3 regions of the Alteromonas infernus genome follow, and region 2 is predicted to be linked to each of the others. Evidence: predicted binding sites of a transcription regulator. Region 2 holds the regulator's gene; each other region holds the start of a gene.
What was found. Region 2 encodes FliA, which starts transcription of late flagellar genes. Its sites were predicted from a motif close to CTAAAGNTNNNNNNNNNNNNGCCGATA; they were not measured.
Positions count from the first base shown of each region.

Region 1: ACX5J7_RS06405 (flagellar protein MotY) is a predicted target of FliA. The motif match lies at 4,708-4,734, and genes of this name have one in related genera.
Region 3: ACX5J7_RS04600 (HAMP domain-containing methyl-accepting chemotaxis protein) is a predicted target of FliA. The motif match lies at 1,958-1,984, and genes of this name have one in related genera.

Region 1 is NZ_CACSIG010000023.1:17,586-24,992, forward strand. Features, by position in the region: gene ACX5J7_RS06385 (TonB-dependent receptor domain-containing protein) at 1-2,577, shown strand, start outside; gene ACX5J7_RS06390 (bacterioferritin-associated ferredoxin) at 2,695-2,889, opposite strand; partial or broken gene ACX5J7_RS06395 (peroxiredoxin) at 3,165-3,771, shown strand; gene rnt (ribonuclease T) at 3,893-4,525, opposite strand; gene ACX5J7_RS06405 (flagellar protein MotY) at 4,915-5,787, shown strand; gene glpQ (glycerophosphodiester phosphodiesterase) at 5,881-7,041, opposite strand; gene gloA (lactoylglutathione lyase) at 7,170-7,407, opposite strand, start outside.
Region 2 is NZ_CACSIG010000031.1:174,051-181,457, forward strand. Features, by position in the region: gene flhB (flagellar biosynthesis protein FlhB) at 1-467, shown strand, start outside; gene flhA (flagellar biosynthesis protein FlhA) at 657-2,756, shown strand; gene flhF (flagellar biosynthesis GTPase FlhF) at 2,786-4,219, shown strand; gene ACX5J7_RS08235 (MinD/ParA family protein) at 4,225-5,091, shown strand; gene ACX5J7_RS08240 (RNA polymerase sigma factor FliA) at 5,088-5,819, shown strand; gene cheY (chemotaxis response regulator CheY) at 5,856-6,239, shown strand; gene ACX5J7_RS08250 (protein phosphatase CheZ) at 6,274-7,029, shown strand; gene ACX5J7_RS08255 (chemotaxis protein CheA) at 7,042-7,407, shown strand, end outside.
Region 3 is NZ_CACSIG010000017.1:183,678-191,084, forward strand. Features, by position in the region: gene ACX5J7_RS04600 (HAMP domain-containing methyl-accepting chemotaxis protein) at 1-1,815, opposite strand, end outside; gene ACX5J7_RS04605 (symmetrical bis(5'-nucleosyl)-tetraphosphatase) at 2,103-2,930, opposite strand; gene apaG (Co2+/Mg2+ efflux facilitator ApaG/CorD) at 2,938-3,312, opposite strand; gene rsmA (16S rRNA (adenine(1518)-N(6)/adenine(1519)-N(6))-dimethyltransferase RsmA) at 3,319-4,146, opposite strand; gene pdxA (4-hydroxythreonine-4-phosphate dehydrogenase PdxA) at 4,143-5,129, opposite strand; gene surA (peptidylprolyl isomerase SurA) at 5,143-6,426, opposite strand; gene lptD (LPS assembly protein LptD) at 6,486-7,407, opposite strand, start outside.

The DNA.
Region 1 (7,407 bases), on a different contig from region 2:
CTAGCGAAGGCTAACCAGGCGAACAAGGAAGAAAAAGCGTCAGAAGAGGGCAATAATGGCTTGGAAAAAATTGCGGTAGTTGGCACCAGAAATGCGCCGCGAAGTGCAGTAGACTCTCCGGTTCCCCTTGATGTTATTGGTTCGAAGGCGCTGCGTTCGCAAGGGAATAGTGACGTGCTTTCTATGCTTAGCGTGATGGTGCCGTCATTAAATGTTAATGACCAGCCGATTAACGATGCCAGTAGCCTTGTAAGACCTGCGAATTTAAGAGGCATGTCGTCAGATCACACGTTGTTATTACTTAACGGGAAGCGTAGACACCGATCTGCGGTTATTACCTTTCTCGGCGGTGGCCTGTCTGACGGTGCACAAGGGCCTGATATATCAGTTATACCTGCTTATGCGTTAAAGCAAGTTGAGGTGCTGCGAGATGGTGCATCCGCACAATACGGTTCCGATGCTATCGCAGGCGTTATTAACTTTGTGCTAAAAGATGCGCGAGAAGGGGGGAGCGTTGCCCTTAAGTTAGGTGGGTACAGTGAAGGTGATGGCGAGCTTTTTCAAATACAGCTTAACAACGGGTTTGCCATAGGCGATAAAGGCTTTTTAAATGCAACGGCTGAGTACAGGCAGCAAAACGGCACCTCTCGTTCTGTACAGCGCAGTGATGCACAGGCGCTTATCGAACAAGGTAATACATTTATCCAAACGCCGTCTCAAGTTTGGGGCGCATTAGACGTTAACGAAGATATCAAACTAGCCTTAAATGCCGGCACTGCTATTTCTCACTTAACAGAATTTTATAGTTTTGCTACAGCAGCAAGACGGAAAATAACCGGTGGTTTCTATTTTCGAAACCCGCAAACTCGAGAAGGCGTGTTTAGCCGAACTGACCCCAACACAGGGGAAAGCCGTTTAATTGTGGCGGATTTAGATGGATTGGAAAACGGCATAGCGTGCCCGTCTATTACGCTTTCTACTAACAACGTATTGCAAGACCCTGATTATCAGCGAATAGCTGATAACACCACCGAACTTGGGGCAAATTGTTTTGCTTTTAATGAGTGGTTTCCAGGCGGTTTCACGCCAAAATTTGGCGGCACCATTACCGATGCCTCGCTGGCCATGGGAATAAGACATGAATTGCCCAAAGGTTGGGCGATGGATGCGAGTGCCACTTTAGGTTACAGTGATATCGAGTACACCATATCGAATACGGTAAACCCGTCGTTAGGGCCCCAGACACCCACTTCTTTTTCGCCAGGCGGCGTATCACAAGTGGAGCGAACCCTTAACCTCGATTTTAGCAAGCTCATTCAATCCATTTTTGAAGACCCAATTAGCATAGGCCTCGGTGCTGAATGGCGCAAAGAAACCTATTTCCAGAAAGCCGGTGATGAAGCGTCCTACATTGCTGGGCCTTTTGCCCTTGAGCCTCCGTTGGGGTTAAGCGAAGGGTTTTCGATTGGGTCGAACGGTTTTCCAGGGTATCAGCCTCAGTCTGCTGGGCATTGGAGCCGCAATAACTGGGCATTGTACGCCGACGTAGAGCTGTTCATAACTGAAGCGATGCAGGTTGGACTGGCTACTCGAGTTGAGCATTTTAGTGACTTTGGCTCTACCTTTGACGGCAAATTGAGCATGCGTTATAAACTTAACGACACCTTTGCATTGCGAGGCTCAGTTAATACAGGTTTTAAAGCGCCGACAGTGGGCCAGAGCAACGTGATTAATGTAACAACTGCTTATGGCGTTAATGGGCTTGAAGACCAAGCCACCTTGCCGCCAACGGACCTCATTTCATTACAGCTCGGCGCGACACCACTTACGCCAGAAGAATCGGTCAATTTCAGTCTGGGCATGGTCATGCAGGCAAGCGACAACTTTTTCGCAACGCTCGACTATTTCAATATTCGCCTCTCAGATCGCATCAGTACCACCTCAGCGATTCCGTTGACTGAACAAGATATTAGCGCGTTGGTTGCACAGGGAAGGCCAGATGCAGTTAAGTACAATGCAGCAAAATACTTTACTAATGATTTTGACACTAAGACCCAGGGCGTAGATTTAGTTGTAAACTACAGTTTTTCTTATAAGGACTGGGCTAACGCGTTATTACTCGCTTACAACTGGACAGATACGCAGGTGGAACGCCTTACGCTTTATCCTGCACTAGTTAACGATGAAATGCAGCTTTTGCCTAACTTAACGCCGTCGCGCATTCGTATGCTAGAAGATAACCTCCCGGCTCACAGGGGAAGCGTTACCCTTGAGCAGCTCAAAGGTAACTGGGCGCTAACATGGCGATTAAACTACTATGGTGAGTTTTACGAAGACCACCTCGATGCATCGGCGGGAATGGATATATACGGCAGTGCATTAACGACGTTTGACGCGCAACTCGCTTGGAAAGTACAACCACACATTCAGCTTACGCTAGGCGCGCAAAACTTGTTCGATGCACTGCCTGACGAAAACCCGTTTCAAGGCGAGGTTGGCGCGCTTTATCCACCTACATCTCCAGGCGGCATTAACGGCGCTTTTTATTACGCAGGCATCGAATACACCTTTAATTAACACTGCGGTAATGGCCGCTGCTTTTGGTGTCAATATATATGCTGAATGTGTCGTAGCAAAGAAACGCGTTACAAGAGGGAGAAGGGACCGGAAAGGTTAAGTATTAGGTTGCTTACTTTAACCTACGTCTTTAAATAATGATTCATCAATGATGGTTTGGTCAATAATTTGTTGTGCCATAGTAATGCACTTACCGCACTGCGAGCCAAGCTCTAAATGTTGACGTAACTCACGCATATTTCCCACGCCGTTTTCTTCAACCGCCGCGCGAATGCTTTTATCTGTTACCCCATAGCACATGCAAACAAACATTAAACGTACTCCAAATGAATCTGTAAATGATAATAATTGCTATTCATTGGTTTGGCAAGTAGATATTGGCAAATTTAATAAAGGGTAAATGATGAAAATCTGTGCGTAAAGTTTAGCAAATCAAGCCCTATTGATAGGATCAGTGAAAAAACACATTGTTTAATATTGTTATTTTAGTAATCGTACCTATCTCCCAAGCTAGCAATATCTATTTCAAGTGGTCGCGCAACGCAATCACTTCTATTATTACAATCCACATATAAATGGAGAGACTCATGAGTGTATTAGTTGGCCGTCCGGCACCTGATTTTACAGCTGCAGCGGTACTAGGTAGCGGTGAAATTGTTGATTCTTTTACGTTAAGCGAAGCAATCAAAGGTAAAAAAGCGGTTGTGTTCTTCTATCCGCTAGACTTCACTTTCGTTTGTCCTTCTGAACTGATTGCTTTTGACAAGCGTTTTGACGAGTTCAAAAAACGTGGTGTTGAAGTGATCGGTGTTTCTATCGACTCTCAATTCTCACACAATGCCTGGAGAAATACCCCAGTAAATCAAGGTGGTATTGGCCCAGTTAAGTACACTCTCGTGGCTGATGTTAAACACGATATCTGTCAAGCTTACGATGTTGAGCATCCGGAAGATGGTGTTGCATTCCGCGGTTCAGTTTTTAATCGACGAGGCAGGTATGGTGCGTCACCAAGTGGTTAACGATCTTCCTCTTGGCCGTAACGTTGATGAAATGCTGCGTATGGTTGATGCACTGGCGTTCCACGAAGAGCACGGTGAAGTTTGCCCTGCAGGCTGGACTGAAGGTAAATCTGGTATGGACGCCTCACCTGAAGGTGTAGCTAAGTACCTATCTGAAGAAGCAGACAAGCTGTAAGCTAGCTACTTAAAGAGTAGAAAAAACAGCGCTTTTAGGCGCTGTTTTTGTTTGAGCTTATAAATTAAAACGTGTTGGGTGAGCCCAGTATGAATACCAGTATTTTAAATACCTTGTTCATTTAATCATTTTCTACCGGCCATCCGCCTAATGCTTTGTACCGGTTAACCATAAAGCAAAATAGTTCGGTTGTTTTTTGGGCATCGTATAGTGCGCTGTGCGCTTCACTTTGATCAAAAGCGATTCCCGCTGCGCGGCAGGCTTTAACCAACACCGTTTGCCCTAACGCAAGGCCGGCAAGGCTGGTGGTATCAAACGAGACGAACGGGTGAAACGGCGTGCGTTTGATGTTACAACGCTCTATTGCCGCATTTACAAAGCTCTGGTCGAAAGTGGCGTTGTGGGCAACAATCACCGAGCGCTGACAATCAGCGTTTTTTTGCGCCTTTCGGATACCTTTGCATAAGTCCTTCATGGCTTCACTTTCTTCAATTGCCCCGCGCAAGGCGCAATTCGGATCGATGCCATTAAATTCCAACGCTGCCGGTTCTAGATTAGCGCCCTCAAACGGATCTATATGGTAGTGAAAGGTTTCATCGGGATGGAGAATGCCGTCGTCATCCATTTTTACCGTAACTGCCGCGAGCTCCAGCAAGGCGTCGGTTCCCGCATTAAAGCCCGCAGTTTCAACATCAATAACTACGGGGAAATAACCTCTAAAGCGCTGGGAAAGAAGGGGCGGGTTGGCAGACATAAACACTCTTGTAGACTAGATTGAGAAAACTGGCTGGTGGCGTTAATGCGCACCAACATGCGAAATGTATGTAATAGCTGAATTATCGCAAGGATGCCACCGAGTTGCCAGTTTCAATTGAAACGCTATTGTTTATAAATCAGGATAGTAGCAAAAACCTGAAACGCGAATGGTATTAAACGCTAAACTTTTCTACACTTTGGACGATAGTTATGTAGAGCGTCTTAACGTGCGTCGCTATTTCTTGTTCTTTTAGTACCTGTCTTGAAATAGATATGCCGACGAATGCTCACTTGCTTGTGTGCGCACTCGCAAGTTGTTGAAAACGTGGTTGACGGTTAACGTAACCCATACCCGTGTTAGTCTGATTTTCGTTATGGTGTCGAAGTATGGTGTCTAAATTAAAATATATCGCTTTGATGGGGATTGTGGGGTCGCTATCTTCCCACGCTGCTATGCGACAATATTCTGCGACCATTGAAAGCTCCAACTGGCGCATCGATTCCGACACACGTCTTCAGTGTACACTGAACCACGAATTACCAGGTTATGGCGAGGCTATGTTTACCAGCACGGCGTCAAAGCAATTGAATATGGAATTTGAGCTAGACATGCATTTACTACCGAGTAAATTCGATATGGCTGCCGTTTATTCCGTTCCACCAAAGTGGATGCCGGGCGTAGCGCCAAAACCTATAGCCGATATGTCTATCCGCAAGCAGTACAACGGTGACTTACCGCAGGACGCCGCTTGGACAATGCTGTCTGAACTTGAAAAAGGTTTCTGGCCCACTATTTATTACCAAGATTGGTACAACAAGTACGATCAGGTGAGTGTTGCATTAAATGCAAGTAACTTTTCTGGGGTATACCAAGAATTTGTAAAGTGTGTGTCTAACTTACTGCCATTCAATTTCGACGACATTGCTTATACCGTACTGTCATATCAAAACAACAGCACAGAACTTACCAAATACTCGCAAAAACGCTTAACCATGATAGGTGAGTATTTGAAAGAAGACAGTGAGCTAGAACTTGTACTATTAGACGGCTATACCGATAGCTATGGTGGCCGATGGAACAATGAGCAGCTTTCTATACGTCGGGCTAACGAAGTGAAGAGCTACTTGACCACGCTAGGTGTGCCAGAAGACAGAATTCAGTTGACCGGACATGGCGAAAAACGTCACATCGCGCCTAACGATACACGTGAAAGCCGTGCCCAAAACCGTCGCGTAGTGGTTAGGCTCTCTAAGTCGTAGCATTTTAAGTTACAGTGCCTAACCGCCAGACGCTTTAACCCAATATGCGCATACACACTGCATTTGAGTATAAAGCGCCCATACCTTTAATGCTTAGTCCTTTTGTGCACGCCACCTGGTAACGGGTACAACATGGTCGGTGAACACGCCGTCGACGTTAGCTACATTCTCTAACGCTTCTAACAACTGTGTCCCTGTCATGCCTGCAGGCAAAGCGTCTTCGCGATAGGTGTAAGGATGAATGGTCAGCGAATTATCATGGGCGTATTCAAGCCATTTTGCCGCTTCTAATTTTCCTTCTGCCATTGCTTTCTTGTTCAGTAAGTGGCCTAGCCATGGGCCAATGCCATCAGCATAAGAAGCTACCTCGCCCATACCCTCTTTAGTGCGAAGCCAGTCATAGTCGGTGTCGCTTTCGCCCCAATCATTTTCGCCAATAAGCATAACCACTTTGCCTTTATAGCCTAGTGTTTCGCGAATGCGTTTCACCTCTTTGAAGTCGAAACACTGAAGATAGCTGTTGCCACTTTCTCCACCAAAGCCATAGGTATTCAGTATATCGATAACAATTTTGCTAGCGTCGACCCCTTCGTTACTATGAAAAGCAGGCGATTTGACTTCGGGGTAAACGCCTACTGAAGTACCAAATTGGCGATTTAGTTCACTGATTAATTCAAAGTGCTCTGCTAATGTAGCAAGGGTAAACTGAGCCTGTTGGCCGCGATAACGATTTTCAAATACTTGTTTCCCATCGCTGTTTGCTCGCTCGTGAACCCGTAGGTTTCGTAACTCTTCTAAGGTAAAGTCTCGCGCGTAATACCTGCCATCGGCTCGGTGGCGCTTAGGGTAGACAGCTTCAACGTTCGTCACGGTTTCTAAATGAATATCGTGAAGCACCACGGGAACATTATCTTTGCTAATAACTACATCTTGTTCAATAAAGTCAGGTTTCAAAGAAAAGGCGAGGGTAGCGGCTTCAAGAGTATGCTCAGGTAAGTAGCCAGAAGCACCGCGGTGAGCGATGACTGAGAAGCGTTGAGCACTTGTCAGTTCGTGAGTGTCGGCATGCAAAGTTGGAGCTGCTATGTAGCTTGAAACAGCCAGTGCAATTGCGGGCATTATGTTACGCGCTTTAGCGCTAACACAATAAATACAGCGCCCAAGCCAATCACCATGTGTTTGCTGTGTTGAATTTACGTGTGACGTGGCAATTGCCGTCGTGCTCTTAAAAAAGCCTAAGCGTTTGTGTAGCATGACAATATCGCTCCATGTTGTCATTTATCTCTGCCGTGTAACCTATGAACTTACATTGTGCCCATAAATCCGAAGCCATAATTCGTGCCTGAAAAAATGCTTTCAATGCAAGCCACAGGCACGAATAATTAGTGCGACTGTTCTAGCGAGATTGATTTGTTTTGAATAAGCTCTATGGCGTAACCATCGGGGTCGCGCACAAAGGCTATAACAGTGGAACCGCCTTTTACCGGCCCTGGTTTTCGATAAACATCGGCGCCGTTTGCTTCGAGGTTCTCACAGAAGCGATAGATATCATCAACTTCAATGGCGATATGGCCATAAGCGTCGCCTTTTTCGTAAGTATTGTCGCCCCAGTTGTAGGTA
Region 2 (7,407 bases):
TGACCAAGCAGGAGGTGAAAGACGAAAGGAAAAATGCTGAAGGCGACCCCATGGTTAAAGGGCGTATCCGTCGATTGCAGTATCAGGCTGCAACGAAAAGAATGATGCAAGAAGTCCCTCAAGCTGATGTCGTGGTGACTAACCCTACCCATTTTTCAGTGGCCATTAAATACGATGAAAAAGGAATTAGGGCACCTGTGGTTGTCGCAAAAGGCGCCGATGAGTTGGCCATGCATATCAGAAAAATAGCCACAGCGAATGATGTTCCGCTCATTCCTTCTCCTATGTTAGCGCGGGCAATCTTCTATTCCACAGAAGTGGATGATGAAATACCCAACGCCTTGTTTATGGCGGTAGCGCAAGTTCTCGCCCACGTGTATCAGCTTAAAGCTCACAGAGCAGGTAAAGGTAAACGTCCCAAGCCATTGAAACGGGATCTGCCCATCCCTCCCGAGTATCGCCGATAACACAGCCTTCCCCGCCAAGTTAGCATGAAAAAGATGCGGGAAAATGGACGGTTGTTAAAATAAGAAATGCCGTTAATTTAGGCAGTTAGTGCTGCTGCAGAAGGTGTTTGCTAAAGCTGGCACGTATGTTGAAACCCGCCTATCAGAATAGAATTAAGCGTCAATTTTCTGATAGAGAGACAATACGCAATGCAGTTATCCGGTTATCTTCAGCGTTTCGATAAAAATCAGCTGCAAAATTTCACCAGTGGTTTAGGCGCGCCTATCGTCCTCTTAGCCATAATGGGCATGGTTATTTTACCTATGCCGCCGTTCTTATTAGATGTGCTGTTTAGTTTTAATATTGCCTTGTCTCTGGTCATAATTTTGGTGGCAGTACTCACACAAAAACCTGTCGATTTCGGTATTTTCCCGCTTGTGTTGCTTATCGCTACAGTACTGAGACTGGCATTGAACGTAGCGTCTACCCGTGTTGTTCTGCTTTATGGGCACGAAGGGGGGGATGCTGCAGGTAAGGTTATCGAGGCCTTTGGAGCAGTGGTTATCGGTGGTAACTATGCGGTGGGTATTGTTGTTTTTGCTATTCTTCTAATTATTAACTTCAAAGTGGTTACCGCGGGTGCCGGGCGTATATCTGAAGTAAGTGCTCGCTTTACTTTGGACGCCATGCCAGGTAAGCAGATGGCAATTGATGCCGACTTGAACGCCGGCTATATCGACCAAGACCAAGCCCGTCAGCGCCGAGAAGAAATCACCGCAGAAGCCGATTTTTACGGCTCGATGGACGGTGCGTCAAAATTCGTAAAGGGTGACGCGGTCGCCGGTCTTTTCATTATGTTGATTAATATCGTCGGCGGGTTATTCATCGGCATGATCCAGCACGATTTGAATTTTGGTAGTGCTATTGAAATTTATACCATCCTTACTATCGGTGATGGGCTGGTTGCTCAAATACCTTCACTTCTGCTTTCTGTAGCGACCGCGATAATTGTTACTCGTGAAAACGAAACCCAAGAAATGGGTAAAGAGATCCGCGGACAATTAGGCAACACACAAGCGCTTTATATTGCATCGGGCGTGCTATTTGTGATGGGTATTATTCCAGGTATGCCCCACATTGCATTTTTAGGGTTCTCGTTTTTAATTGCGGGCGTTGCCTATTGGCAGACAGTTCAGCAAAAGAAAAAGGCTGCGGCACCGTCGGTCCCTGATAATGTGATGAAAGACGACACGGTGGCGCCAGAGGTTAAAGAGCTGGGGTGGGATGACGTTCAGCAGGTTGATACTATCGGGTTGGAGGTCGGCTATCGATTAATACCACTGGTTGATAAATCTCAAGGTGGCGAATTGTTGACGCGCATAAAAGGGGTGCGTAAAAAGCTCTCCCAAGAACTTGGTTTTCTTATTCCCCCAGTACACATTCGCGATAATTTAGATTTAGAGCCTAATACCTACACCATTGCTATGCTTGGCGTCACCATTGGCGACTCTGTTATCAGTCATGATGAAGAGTTGGCTATCAACCCCGGGCAGGTCTTCGGCAAATTAGAAGGTCGCGCCACCAAAGACCCTGCGTTTGGTTTAGATGCGGTGTGGATCAAGCCGAATAAACGAGAACACGCGCAAACCTTGGGGTACACCGTTGTTGATGCAGCTACCGTTGTGGCTACCCACCTCAGCCAGTTGTTAACTAACAATGCTTATCAGCTACTTGGTCACGAAGAAGCGCAGCAGTTACTCGATATGCTGGCTAAGCAGCACCCTAAATTGGTGGAAGGTTTAGTACCAGATATCTTGCCGCTAAGCACGGTGGTAAAAGTGCTTCAAACCCTACTATTTGAGGGCGTGCCTATTCGCGATATGCGCACTATTGTTCAAACCTTAAGTGAATACGGCACTCGCAGCCAAGACCCGGATGTATTGGTCTCTGCCGTTCGTATTGCGCTTAAACGTCTTATTGTCCAAGAAATTACCCAAGGGGCAAAAGAGATACCTGTCATAACCTTGGCGCCAGAGTTGGAACAGATGTTGCACCAGTCACTTCAAGCAGGTGGCGAAGATGGCGCTGGTATCGAACCAGGTTTGGCAGACAAGCTGCAAAAATCATTGCAGCAAGCCAGTCAGCAGCAAGAGTTAGAAGGAGAGCCTGCAGTACTCCTAACCTCTGGCATGCTGCGACCCGTTCTGTCTCGCTTCTTAAAGTATTCGGTTGTTGGGCTCCATGTGCTTTCTTACCAAGAAGTGCCTGACGACAAACAAATAAAAATAGTCAGTTCGGTCGGTCAATAATCTGACACTGGGTGATTGGAGAGGTTGCAATGAAAATTAGACGTTTCTTCGGCAAAGATATGCGTGAGGCGTTAAGCCAAGTTAAAGCTGAATTAGGCAGTGATGCAGTGATCATGTCGAACCGCAAAGTTGCCGATGGCATTGAGCTTGTTGCTGCCTATGATAAAGAGCCTGAAGCAAAACTCTTCACTCCTAAAACATCGCCTAAAGCAACCCCTAAAGCATCAGGTCAAAAAGCCGTGCCTAGCTTAAGTGAGATTATCGGTGATGATGGCCCCGACAGTTTAAAAGCTCTGTTAGAAAAGCAGCACGGCGGTAGTGCGCCTTCATCAAGTAATGCTTCAGCATCGCAGTCGCATTCAGCCAACCATAATCAGCCTATGTCTGCAAATGCGAGACATGCCAACGAAATTGCGTCACACCTTGATTTCTCAGAAGCCTTTATTGATGACGTAGAAAGCCAGCACCTTGCACAAGACGAAGGTAGAGCAACAACGTTTCCTGACCACCAAGCGTCAAGCATAGACGAGGCACCCGTCTCTCAATCTGCAGAATTGGCGCAAATTAAAGAAGAGTTAGCGTCGTTGCGCGATGTTTTACAATATCAGGTTGCAGACTTGATGGAAGCGAAAAACAAGCGTCAAAAACCGGTACATCAATACTTGATTACCCGTCTAACGGATATGGGGTTAAGCAGTGCACTTGCCAGTCAGCTAATTAACTATACACCAGCACACTACAATGAACGAGACGCATGGGTGTATCTTCTTAACCTATTGGCTAATCGCATAAATGTGACAGGAAACGATATACTTAGTGCGCAAGGTGCAGTTGCCTTAGTCGGACCGACGGGCACAGGTAAAACAACGACGGTTGCAAAACTAGCTGCTCGCTATGCACAAAAGTACGGTGCAGATTCAGTAGCAATGATTACCATAGATACGTATAGAATTGCGGCCTATGAGCAGCTCGCGACATACGGAAAAATTATTGGTTGTACGGTGAGAAAAGCGCAGACTAGTGAAGAACTTGCGGATTTATTATTCCAACTTCGTCATAAGCGTCTAGTATTGATTGATACGGCAGGGTTTAGCCAACGGGATAGCCGTTTAATTAAACAGATTAAGCAGTTTGATAATGGTCAAATGCCAAAAGTTAAAAAATATTTGGTAGCGCAGGCAAATACACAATATCCTGCCCTACAGCGCATCATTAAGGCTTATGATGATATCGAACTAAGTGGCTGTATTTTCACAAAGTTAGATGAATGCTACTCTTTAGGAGAGGTATTGAGCGCTGCAGTTGAATATCAACTGCCGGTTAGTTATGTCACCGACGGTCAGAAAGTACCTGAAGACATTAAGATTGCGGAGGCAAAATCTTTAGTTTCTGCCGCTGCAAAGCTTTATAAAAAGTACGGTTTGAATCATACTAGTAGCAACAACGCAATTAAAACAGCATAAGCAGTATGATTGACGACCAAGCGAGTAGCTTAAGAAAAATGAAGCAATCACGGTTAATCAAAGTTATCGCCGTCACCGGAGGTAAAGGTGGCGTAGGTAAAACAAACATTACGCTAAACACCGCTATCGCTATGGCGAAGCAGGGTAAGCGAGTTATGGTTCTCGACGCCGACCTCGGGCTGGCGAACGTAGACGTAATGCTAGGTTTGCGGGTTGAGAAAAACCTTTCCCACGTGCTATCTGGCGAGTGCACGCTTGATGAAGTGTTAGTCACCGGCCCCCACGGTATTAAAATTGCGCCTGCCACCTCTGGCACGCAATCAATGGCAGAATTATCGCCAACGCAGCACGCGGGTCTTATCAGAGCCTTTAGTGAATTGCGTTCGCAAATCGATGTACTCATCGTAGATACCGCGGCCGGTATTTCAGACATGGTGTTGAGTTTTTCAAAAGCTTCTCAAGACATCATGGTAGTGGTTTGCGATGAGCCCACCTCGTTAACTGACGCCTATGCCTTAATAAAGATTCTTAATCGTGAGCACGGTGTATTTCGCTTTAAAGTTGTGGCGAATATGGTTCGCGATGTACGGGAAGGTCAGGAATTATTTAGCAAATTAAGCAAAGTGACAGGGCGTTTTTTAGATGTTGCACTAGAATTAGTGGCAACCGTACCTTTTGATGAGAATATCCGCAAAGCCGTGAGAAAACAAACGGCTATTGTTGATGCGTATCCGGGTTCTCCCGCCGCTGTTGCGATTACTCAGCTTGCGAGTAGAGCCCTTACGTGGCCCATTCCGGCACAACCGGGCGGTCACCTAGAGTTTTTTATTGAACAACTCGTTGCAGAAAAAGCAGTAGGAAGTCAGCGTTGAACAGCAAGGCCGCCGCTTATCGTCAACAAACCGATAAATCGCAGTTAGTCGAACGACATGCGTCATTGGTTAAGCGCATTGCGCATCACTTGATTGCGCGATTGCCGGCCAGTGTTCTTGTTGATGACCTGATCCAGTCGGGTATGATTGGTTTGCTAGAAGCTGCGCGTAACTTCGACGGGTCGAAAGGCGCGAGCTTTGAAACTTTCGCAGGCATTCGCATTCGTGGTGCTATGTTAGATGAGATACGTAAAGGCGATTGGACCCCGCGTTCAGTACATAGAAATGGACGTGCTATTACCGAGGCTATTTCACAGGTAGAGAGCGAAACAGGCCGCGATGCGAGAGATTCTGATATTGCTGATAAGCTTAATGTAAGCTTGCAGGACTATCACCAAATGCTTAATGAGGTTAATGCGGGAAAGCTGGTAGGTATTGAAGATTTAGGTGTGTCGGAAGATGTAATTACTACTGAGCAGAGTAGAGGTAGTGATGCGCCGCTTGAAGATTTAATGCAAGGCGCGTTTCAAAAAGCGCTTGCCCATGCCATTACGACATTACCTGAACGAGAAGCAATTGTTCTTTCACTGTACTATGATGAAGAACTGAACTTAAGAGAAATTGGCGAAGTTCTTGATGTTAGTGAGTCAAGAGTCAGCCAAATTCACAGTCAGGCCATGTTAAAACTCAAATCACGAATGAAGTCGTGGCAAGCTGACGAAGAATAGAAATTAATAACAATTAACCCCTCATTGGAGGCTATTTTGGACAAAAGCATGAAAATTCTTGTGGTTGACGATTTTTCAACCATGAGACGTATCATCAAAAACCTGCTTAAAGATTTAGGTTTTTCTAACATCCAGGAAGCGGATGACGGAAGCACTGCATTGCCTATGCTGCAGCAAGGTGATTTTGATTTCGTTGTTACCGATTGGAACATGCCAGGAATGCAAGGTATCGATTTGCTGCGCGCAATAAGAGCCGACGACAAACTTAAGCATTTACCTGTACTAATGGTAACTGCAGAAGCGAAAAAAGAGCAAATTGTTGCCGCTGCACAAGCGGGCGTTAACGGCTATGTCGTTAAACCATTCACCGCTGCAACTTTAAAAGAAAAATTAGATAAAATTTTCGAACGTTTAGGTTGATCCAGACGCTCACCAGATAAATGAGGTTTACTGGATGACAACGAATGTAAACGTTCCAATTTCGTTAGAAGAGGCCAAACAGCTTGTCACCTATCTGGAAGAAGGTGACAACGCGTCTGCTAACGCTCTACTTGAAGCTGCCTCAATGAAGGAAAACGTTGAGCTATTTGCTGAAGTAGGAAAGTTAACGCGTCAACTCCATGACGCGTTAAATAATTTTCAAATTGACGACCGCATCAAAAACTTAGCTACCGACGATATTCCCGATGCACAATCCCGCCTAACCTACGTAATTGAAGAAACCGAAAAAGCAGCTAATACTACAATGGACGCTGTGGAAGCGAGTATGCCGATAGCGGAAATGCTGTCGGCGCGTATCGAAAAAGTGATGCCTGAGTGGAAAAAGCTCATGAACCGCCAAATCGAGTTGGGCGAGTTCAAAGCGTTATGTGCAGATTTAGACGAATTATTGGAAGACGGTTCGCTTCAGTCAGCTAAACTTACACAGTTACTTACCGAAGTATTGATGGCTCAAGGCTATCAAGACTTAACGGGTCAAGTTATCCGTCGCGTTATCGACCTTGTAAAAGAGGTAGAAGATAGCTTAGTTAATATGCTAACCATGTTTGGCGAGCGCGAAGGTGAAGAACAAACTAAACCATCTAGCGTTAAGGCCGATAAGGTTGATGGTGTAGAGGCAGAAGGCCCAATTATTGACGCCGAGAAACGCGATGATGTCGTTTCTGGCCAAGATGACGTAGATGATCTTCTGTCTAGCTTAGGTTTTTAGGGGAGCGGGCGCATGTCGTTTGATGTTGACGAGGATATATTACAGGACTTTCTGGTTGAGGCTGGAGAGATACTTGAACAATTACAAGAACAGCTCGTTGATCTTGAGAACAATCCTGAAGATGCGGATTTGCTGAATGCAATTTTCCGTGGATATCACACAGTTAAAGGTGGAGCGGGCTTTCTTTCGCTCACAGAGTTAGTAGAAATTTGTCACGGTGCAGAAAACGTTTTTGACGTAATGCGCAATGGACAAAGAACCCTAACCCCAGAACTGATGGATATTATTTTGCAGGCCACTGACGTGGTGGTAGAGATGTTTGAGCGGGTTAAAGCTCGCGATCCACTCGAACCTGCAGATGCACACCTTGTCGACTTA
Region 3 (7,407 bases), on a different contig from region 2:
CGCGTCTGTAATAATATCTAACGCCTGCGTTGCTTTCTCTGTTTGCTCAACACATGCCGCTGTTTGGTCTTTGCCTTGGTCCATAACCGCTACCGCTTTTTCGGCGCCCGCTTGAAGCACCTCAATCATGGCATTGATTTCTTGTGTCGACTCTTGGGTTCGGCTAGCAAGGGTTCTTACTTCATCAGCAACTACCGCAAAGCCTCGGCCTTGTTCACCGGCACGGGCAGCTTCGATAGCTGCGTTCAAGGCTAGCAAGTTAGTTTGATCGGCAACACCGCGGATAACGTCCAGAATACCGCCAATACTAGCGCTGTCTTGATGCAGCTTGTTAATAACGTCGGCCGCTTCTTGCACGTCGCGAGACAGAATTTCGATGGTGTTCTTATTCTCTAACGAAATTTGACGCACGTTTTCGGCTTCAGCATCAGCATGGCGAATTTGGCTAAGCGTATCTTCAGCATTCTGCACGACCAGCTGAGACGTAGAGTGCATTTCTGTTGTTGCTGTCGCTACTTGGCCAATCTGAGACTTCTGATCCTGAATTGAATGAGTAGTTTGCGCGGTGACTGCCGACGTTTGCTCTGACGCCGCAGCTAACTGCTCAGCGCGAACATTGATGCCGGTAATCAGCTCTTTAAGGCTGCCTATTAAAGCATTACAGTTTCGAGCTAACAGACCGAATTCGTCTTGTGCTGAATCATCAAGACGATGAGTTAGGTCACCCGATGAGGCAACAGTGAGTAACTCATTTACGCGATAAAGTGGGCGTGTAATAGCGCGTACTGTCACGTAACCTATGAACGCAGCAACCGCGATAGAAATGATCACAACAACGATAACAAACGTGTTGCCCGTTGCAATGGCACTGTTTACTTGGCTTTCTACGTGTGACGCTTTTTTGTCCGCCAACGTTAGCAAGTTTTCAAGTGCAACCACACCTTGCGTAATGTTTTGATCAGATGCGTTCAGCGCTTTCTCTGCATCATTTCTACGCTCTAAGCGGTCCACGTGGAGTTGGACTACGCCATCGTTTGCTTTTATTGCATTTATTGCGTCGTTTACAAGGTCATTAATATCATCCAGCGTACCTGAGTCGTTACGACCGCCAGCAGCTTGCATCATGTCGCTTAACTGCGTAACCACTTTCTCAACAACAAGGTCTACTTCGTTACCTAGCGTCTGTGAACGCACTAGCGTCTGGGTTTTAATGTACTCGTAAGATACGGTGAGTAAAGACAGCAGTGACGTTTCAAGTTGACCGCCAATCTCAGCTGCACGTCTAAGGTTTGAATCTTGTTGAACGCTATCTAAATCTGAAAAGTCCAGAAGGTAGGTTGAAGCATCATCGGCGTTATCTTCCGCATCACCCAGTCTATCTTCAATACTGTTACGTAAATCAAGATACATTTGGTGGTTTTTATACATAGCTTCAACGTTGTTAATATACGTTTCGTATGACTCACGCACACTGTTGAGTGTGCTTTTTAACTCTGGCTCGTTGTTAACAGCCTGCGCTAACTTTTTATACTCGCTTTCAAACGTATCTTTAGCAGAGTTAAAAGACGCTCGTTTGTCCTTTAATTCACTGACGTTTTCTTCGATATAGCTTTCAAAAGTTAGCCGCCCCATGTTGAGGAAGCTGGCTTTTAATGCGTTGCTGCCCGCTACCGTAGGTAGAGCAACGTCATTAACTTCTTCTGTAGCAGAGCCTATTGAGTTGAGGTTATAAAGTGAAACAACACTAATGACGATTAGAAGTGCGCTAATCGCGACAAATCCCCCGATTACGCGTGTGGCTACCGTTATTTTCATCGGAACTCCTGGATGAGTGTTTTTATTTTTATCCCTAACGATATTACCCGTCTCAGTTAACAAAATATAGCGCTTAAGCGCAAGACTTTGCCCTCAACGAGAGAAGGTAATGAAACATCATCGTTACTAACTTACGTAAGTGTATCGGCTACAATAATTTAATGTTTATTTTATTTAGCAACTTGGTATAGAAATAGTAGCGTAATTATAGGTAGTAATACCAGTTTGCGCTTCAAATAAGGTGGGCAAGGAAGGCAGACTTGCTCGCAAAGCCTGCCTTTTTGTCTTTAAGCTTTTACGTTTTCCAGTGTATCACTGCTAAGGTTAAGCATGGTCATACTTTGCCCCCACACGTAGCCCGTATCTAAGCCAATAAACTGAGCGCTATTAGTTTGGCCTGAAAGGGCCGCCCAGTGGCCAAATACAACGCGCTGATTGGCAAGTAGCTGTTCATTCTTTCGTTCGAACCACGGCATAATTGTGCTACTTGTACTGTGCGACACTGCGCTAGGGTGAGATTTATTGTCGAAATCGAGCGTTCCATCACTGTAAATAAAGCGCATTCGCGTGCAGGCATTAACAATAAAGCGCAGCCGCGCTTCGCCGGTCCATTTTTCAGACCAGTTATCGGGGCTATTTCCATACATGCTGCTTAGAAAATTAGCATAATTATCTGACTTCAAAATGGTGCTGACTTCGTCGCTTAACGACACGGCCTTATCAATTGACCATTTAGGATAAAGCCCAGCATGGACCATAATAGAGCGCTTATCTATTTTCATGGCTAAGGGGAATTGTCTAAGCCAGTCAATCATTTCCGGCAAATCAGGCGCGCTTAATAAGTCGTCTAACTTGTCTGATTTCTTAGGCTTGCGAATGCCGTTGACTACGGCGAGTAGGTGGAGATCATGATTACCTAAAACGCTATTAAAGTTATCTCCAAGCGATTTTAGAAAACGAAGGGTGCTTAAAGAGTCTTCACCACGAGCGACAAGGTCGCCCACGGCAAGCAACGTATCGTTTTCTTCATCAAATTGTACTTTATCTAAAGCGCGTCGAAGACCGTCATAGCAGCCTTGAATATCGCCAATGACGTAGGTGTTACCTTGTGACATAGAAACCTTAATGAAGAATGCTTGGAATGGCTAATCGAAATACATTGATAGGAACTCGAAAGCGTTCTTTGCTCTCTAGCTCCATCTCATAATAGCCTTCCATATTCCCCACAGGTGTGTCAATAACCGCACCACTGGTATATTCAAACTGTTCACCGGCTTTTAAGAAAGGTTGTTTACCTACTACCCCAGCACCTTCTATTTCAGAGGTTTTACCGTTGGCATCGGTGATCTTCCAATAGCGGTTGATCAGCTGAACGGTATGATTGCTCTTGTTTTCAATAGTGATGTGATAGGCAAAAGCAAACTGCTTTGAATCTGAAGGAAGGTGGTCTGGAAGGTGGCGGGTTTTCACCCGCACCTTTATATCAAGTACATCCATAGATGGCTATTGCTCTTGTTGACTCTCTTTTGCAGACACTGCGTTGGCAATGGTGGCAAAATCATTGAGAGATAGCACTTCAGCGCGACAGGTAGGGTCAATACCTAGCTCACGAATTTCTTCCTCGCTTAAGCTGTCCTTAAGTGAGTTACGAATGGTTTTACGGCGCTGATTAAAAGCCTGTGCACAAACCCGCTCTAGCGTACTAACAGACACAACGTCAACCGGTGGCGACTGATGCGGGACAAGCTTCACTACCGCTGAATCTACCTTCGGCGGCGGCTTAAACGCACCGGGTGGAACATTCAATACGGGGATCACATGGCAGTAGTACTGCGCCATTACCGAAAGTCTACCGTAGTTCTTTGAACCGGGACCTGCTGCTAAGCGGTTAACCACTTCTTTTTGCAGCATAAAATGCATATCTTCAATGCAATGAGCATGATCAAAAAGGTGGAACATTAACGGCGTTGAAATGTTGTAAGGCAAGTTACCAAAAACACGCAGCTTTTTATCTTTGAGCGGCATCTCTTTAGACAGCGCACCAAAGTCCATGGTCATTGCATCTTGCTCTATAACAGTCAGCTTTTCACCATTAAACGGATGATGGCGCAAACGTTTGGCAAGATCTCGATCTAGTTCTATAACCGTTAATGCGTCGACTTCTTCGCAAACGGGGTCTGTTAACGCGCCTAAACCCGGCCCTATTTCCACCAAGTTCTGTTCGTTTTTAGGGGCGATGGCCGCAACAATTTTACCTATCACGTAGTCGTCGTGAAGGAAATTCTGACCGAATCGCTTCCTGGCCGTATGGCCTAAATGTGTTTTACTCATTGTTGATGATGTGCAAGCTCAATGGCTTTTTCCAATGCTTTTCTGAAACTACCGGCGTCGGCTTCTCCGGTACCGGCTAAATCTAATGCAGTACCGTGATCAACTGAAGTACGAACAAAAGGTAACCCTAATGTGATATTCACTGACGCCCCAAAACCTTTGTATTTTAGCACGGGAAGGCCCTGATCGTGATACATAGCAAGCACCACGTCGGCATTTTCAAGGTATTTAGGTTGAAAAATAGTATCTGCAGGTAGAGGACCCGTAATATTTAGCCCCTCTTCCCTCAATTCATTTAGCGCAGGAATAATGGTATGGATTTCTTCAGTACCAATATGACCGTCTTCACCGGCGTGAGGGTTCAAACCACACACATAAATATGAGGCTCTTTAATACCAAACTTCAGTTTCAGGTCGGTATTGATAATATGGATAACTTTGTAAAGTCGCTCGCGGGTTATGGCTTTTGCTACATATTCAAGAGGGATATGGGTTGTAGCAAGCGCTACATTAAGCCCTTCAGTGGAAAGTAGCATCACCACGTCAATGGTATTAGATTGATACGCAAAGAACTCGGTATGACCGCTAAACGAGACGCCAGCTTTGTTAATAATGCCTTTGTGAACCGGGCCGGTAACAACGGCGTCGAAGTCGCCATTAATATTTGCCTGACAAGCCTGGCGCAGCGTTTCTACTACATACAAGCCATTTTCACTATCAAGCTCACCCGCAGTCACTTTCACTGATTTATCTATTTGCTTTATAAACAACGAACCCGCAGCTTGTACCTGCGGGTTATTTTCATCGTAATCGATGAGTGTAAGAGGAAGGCCTAACGTGGCGGCTCGGTCTTTGAGCATGTCACCGTCGGCGAACACGACAAGCTGAGCTTGCCATGCTTCTTGAGCCAGTTTGATGATTAAATCTGGCCCGATACCTGCCGGCTCTCCCGGTGTAATTGCAATTTTAATTGGTTTACTCATGAATAACTTATTGTTATGAATCGATAACTTCTACGTAAGCGGCATCGCGCATTTCACGTAACCAGTTCTCGGTTTCTTCTGAAAATTTTCTATTGAAGATTAGCTGGTACGCTTTGTCTTCTTTTCGCTTATCTGTGGCGTCATCCATGCGGCGGTCGATAAGCTGTATTAAGTGCCAGCCGTGAACTGTGCGCACAGGGTCGCTATACTCGCCAGGCTCAAGCTGCGATAACGCTTCTTTAAACTCAGGTACATAATTGCCTGGGTCAGACCAACCTAATTCGCCACCGCGAAGGGCTGAGCCTGGATCTTCTGAATGCTCTTTAGCTAGGTCGGCAAATTCCGCTTCACCGTTTTTCAATTCTTCTTTGAAGCGCGTTAACATGGCTTTTGCTTTGTCTTCGCTAAGAATAATTGATGGCTTAACAAGGATATGGCGTGAATTTACTTCCTCAACAGTGACTTTTTCAATACCGCGCGTATCGAGCACTTTCAAAATATGAAAGCCAGCACCGCTTCGAATAGGGCCCACAAGCGCATCTTTATCTTTGTTTTGGATAGCTTCGGCAAATAGTGTTGGCATGGCATTGATATTAAGCCATCCCATATCACCGCCTTCTAGCGCCTCGTTACCTGATGATGACGCAATGGCAATTTTTGCGAAATCAGAGCCTGATTCTAATAACGCGATTACTTTGTCAGCACGCTCACGCGCTGCTTGAATGTCTTCGTCTGTCGGTTCAGGTGGGAAACCGATAAGGATATGGCCCAAGCGATATTCTGCTTGCTGCGCGCCCTGCTGCTCGATAAGGTCAACAAGGGTTTCAATTTCCTGAGGCGTAATATAAACGCGGCGGCGCACGTTAGCGCGGCGCACTTCACCCATAATGATTTCTTCACGAATATCTTCGCGGTAATCATCGTAAGCAATCCCTTCTGCGGCTAATTGGGCACGAAGCTGCTCAACGGTGGCGTTTTGGTTAGAAGCGATGTTGCCAATGGTTTGTTCTAACTGAGGGTCGCTAATACGAATACCCATGCGTTCAGCCATTTGTAGCTGCAGGCTTTTGGTAATTAAACGCTCGATTGCTTGTGTACGAAGCGCACGATCAGAGGGCAGCTGTTGATCATTCGCTGCAGCGTTGCGTTTAACTTCTTGTACAAGGGCATCAATTTCGCTTTCAAGCACTACGCCTTGGTCGACAATTACAGCAACGCGGTCAAGCACAACTTCTTGCGCAATACTGTTAAACGAGAGTAGGGCACCTAACATCAATGCACGGATAATGAACTTCATACACACTCTTTTATTATTGGTTAATTGCACTTAAGCGCTCATAAACGCTTAACTGCGGGTTAATTTAAACTATAAGGCTGACGATAGCCAAACATACCGTCTTGAAGCATGCTTCTTTGGGTTCCCGACGAACCTATTCCTTTAAAGATAAATTGCAGCGAAATACCGGAATCGAAGTCGTCCGTCGTTTGTTGGCCGCTATCGTTGTAGCGGTTGTTCAAACTGCGCTGCGCTACTAGTCGCACGGCCCAACAGCATGATTCGTATTGAATGCCTGCGTAAGTCTCTACACTTCTGTTGCGCTCTAGATCGCGATGAGTACGACCTACCCACTGCCAATTTTCAGAAATAGGCCAGCTAGCAGAAATACCAATTTGGTCTATGGTTTCGCCACTGAGATCGCGAACATAGCGATGACTTAATTGAATAAAGCGCGAATCGTCTTTGCGGTATTCAATACCCACACTGCTTAAGTCAACTTTGTCTGTGTCAGTGGTCACTTGCACATCAGAATGGAAAAACCAGTTATTGTTAAAGCGCCAGTCTACTTCAGCCGCTAGGGCGGAGCGATCTTGATTTTTGGTCGCTGCAACGACTTCGTTATCTTCAAGGTAGAATATCTGACCCACGCTAAGAACAAATTGTTCCCGATTGTTTTTATCTAACATGCGCGTGGTTGCACCAAGGGTAATTTGGTTGTTGTCGCTAATTCTATCAAGGCCAGTAAACTCCTGACCTCGAAACAGCCCCTCAACGTCGGTTAAAAGGGGCGTAGAATCGTAAAAACCGATCGCCGTTTGGTCTTCATATGACGTATATAGATACTGAACTTTCGGCTCTAACGTCATGGACATGTCGTCACTAAACCAAGAGGTATCTCGTTCAAAGTACAGGGCACCATAAAGGCGAGCCTGACCAAGGGTTCGTTCTACGTCTTCTTTTAGGTCCGTTCCTTCCACATTATCTTGTTGGTAGACCGTT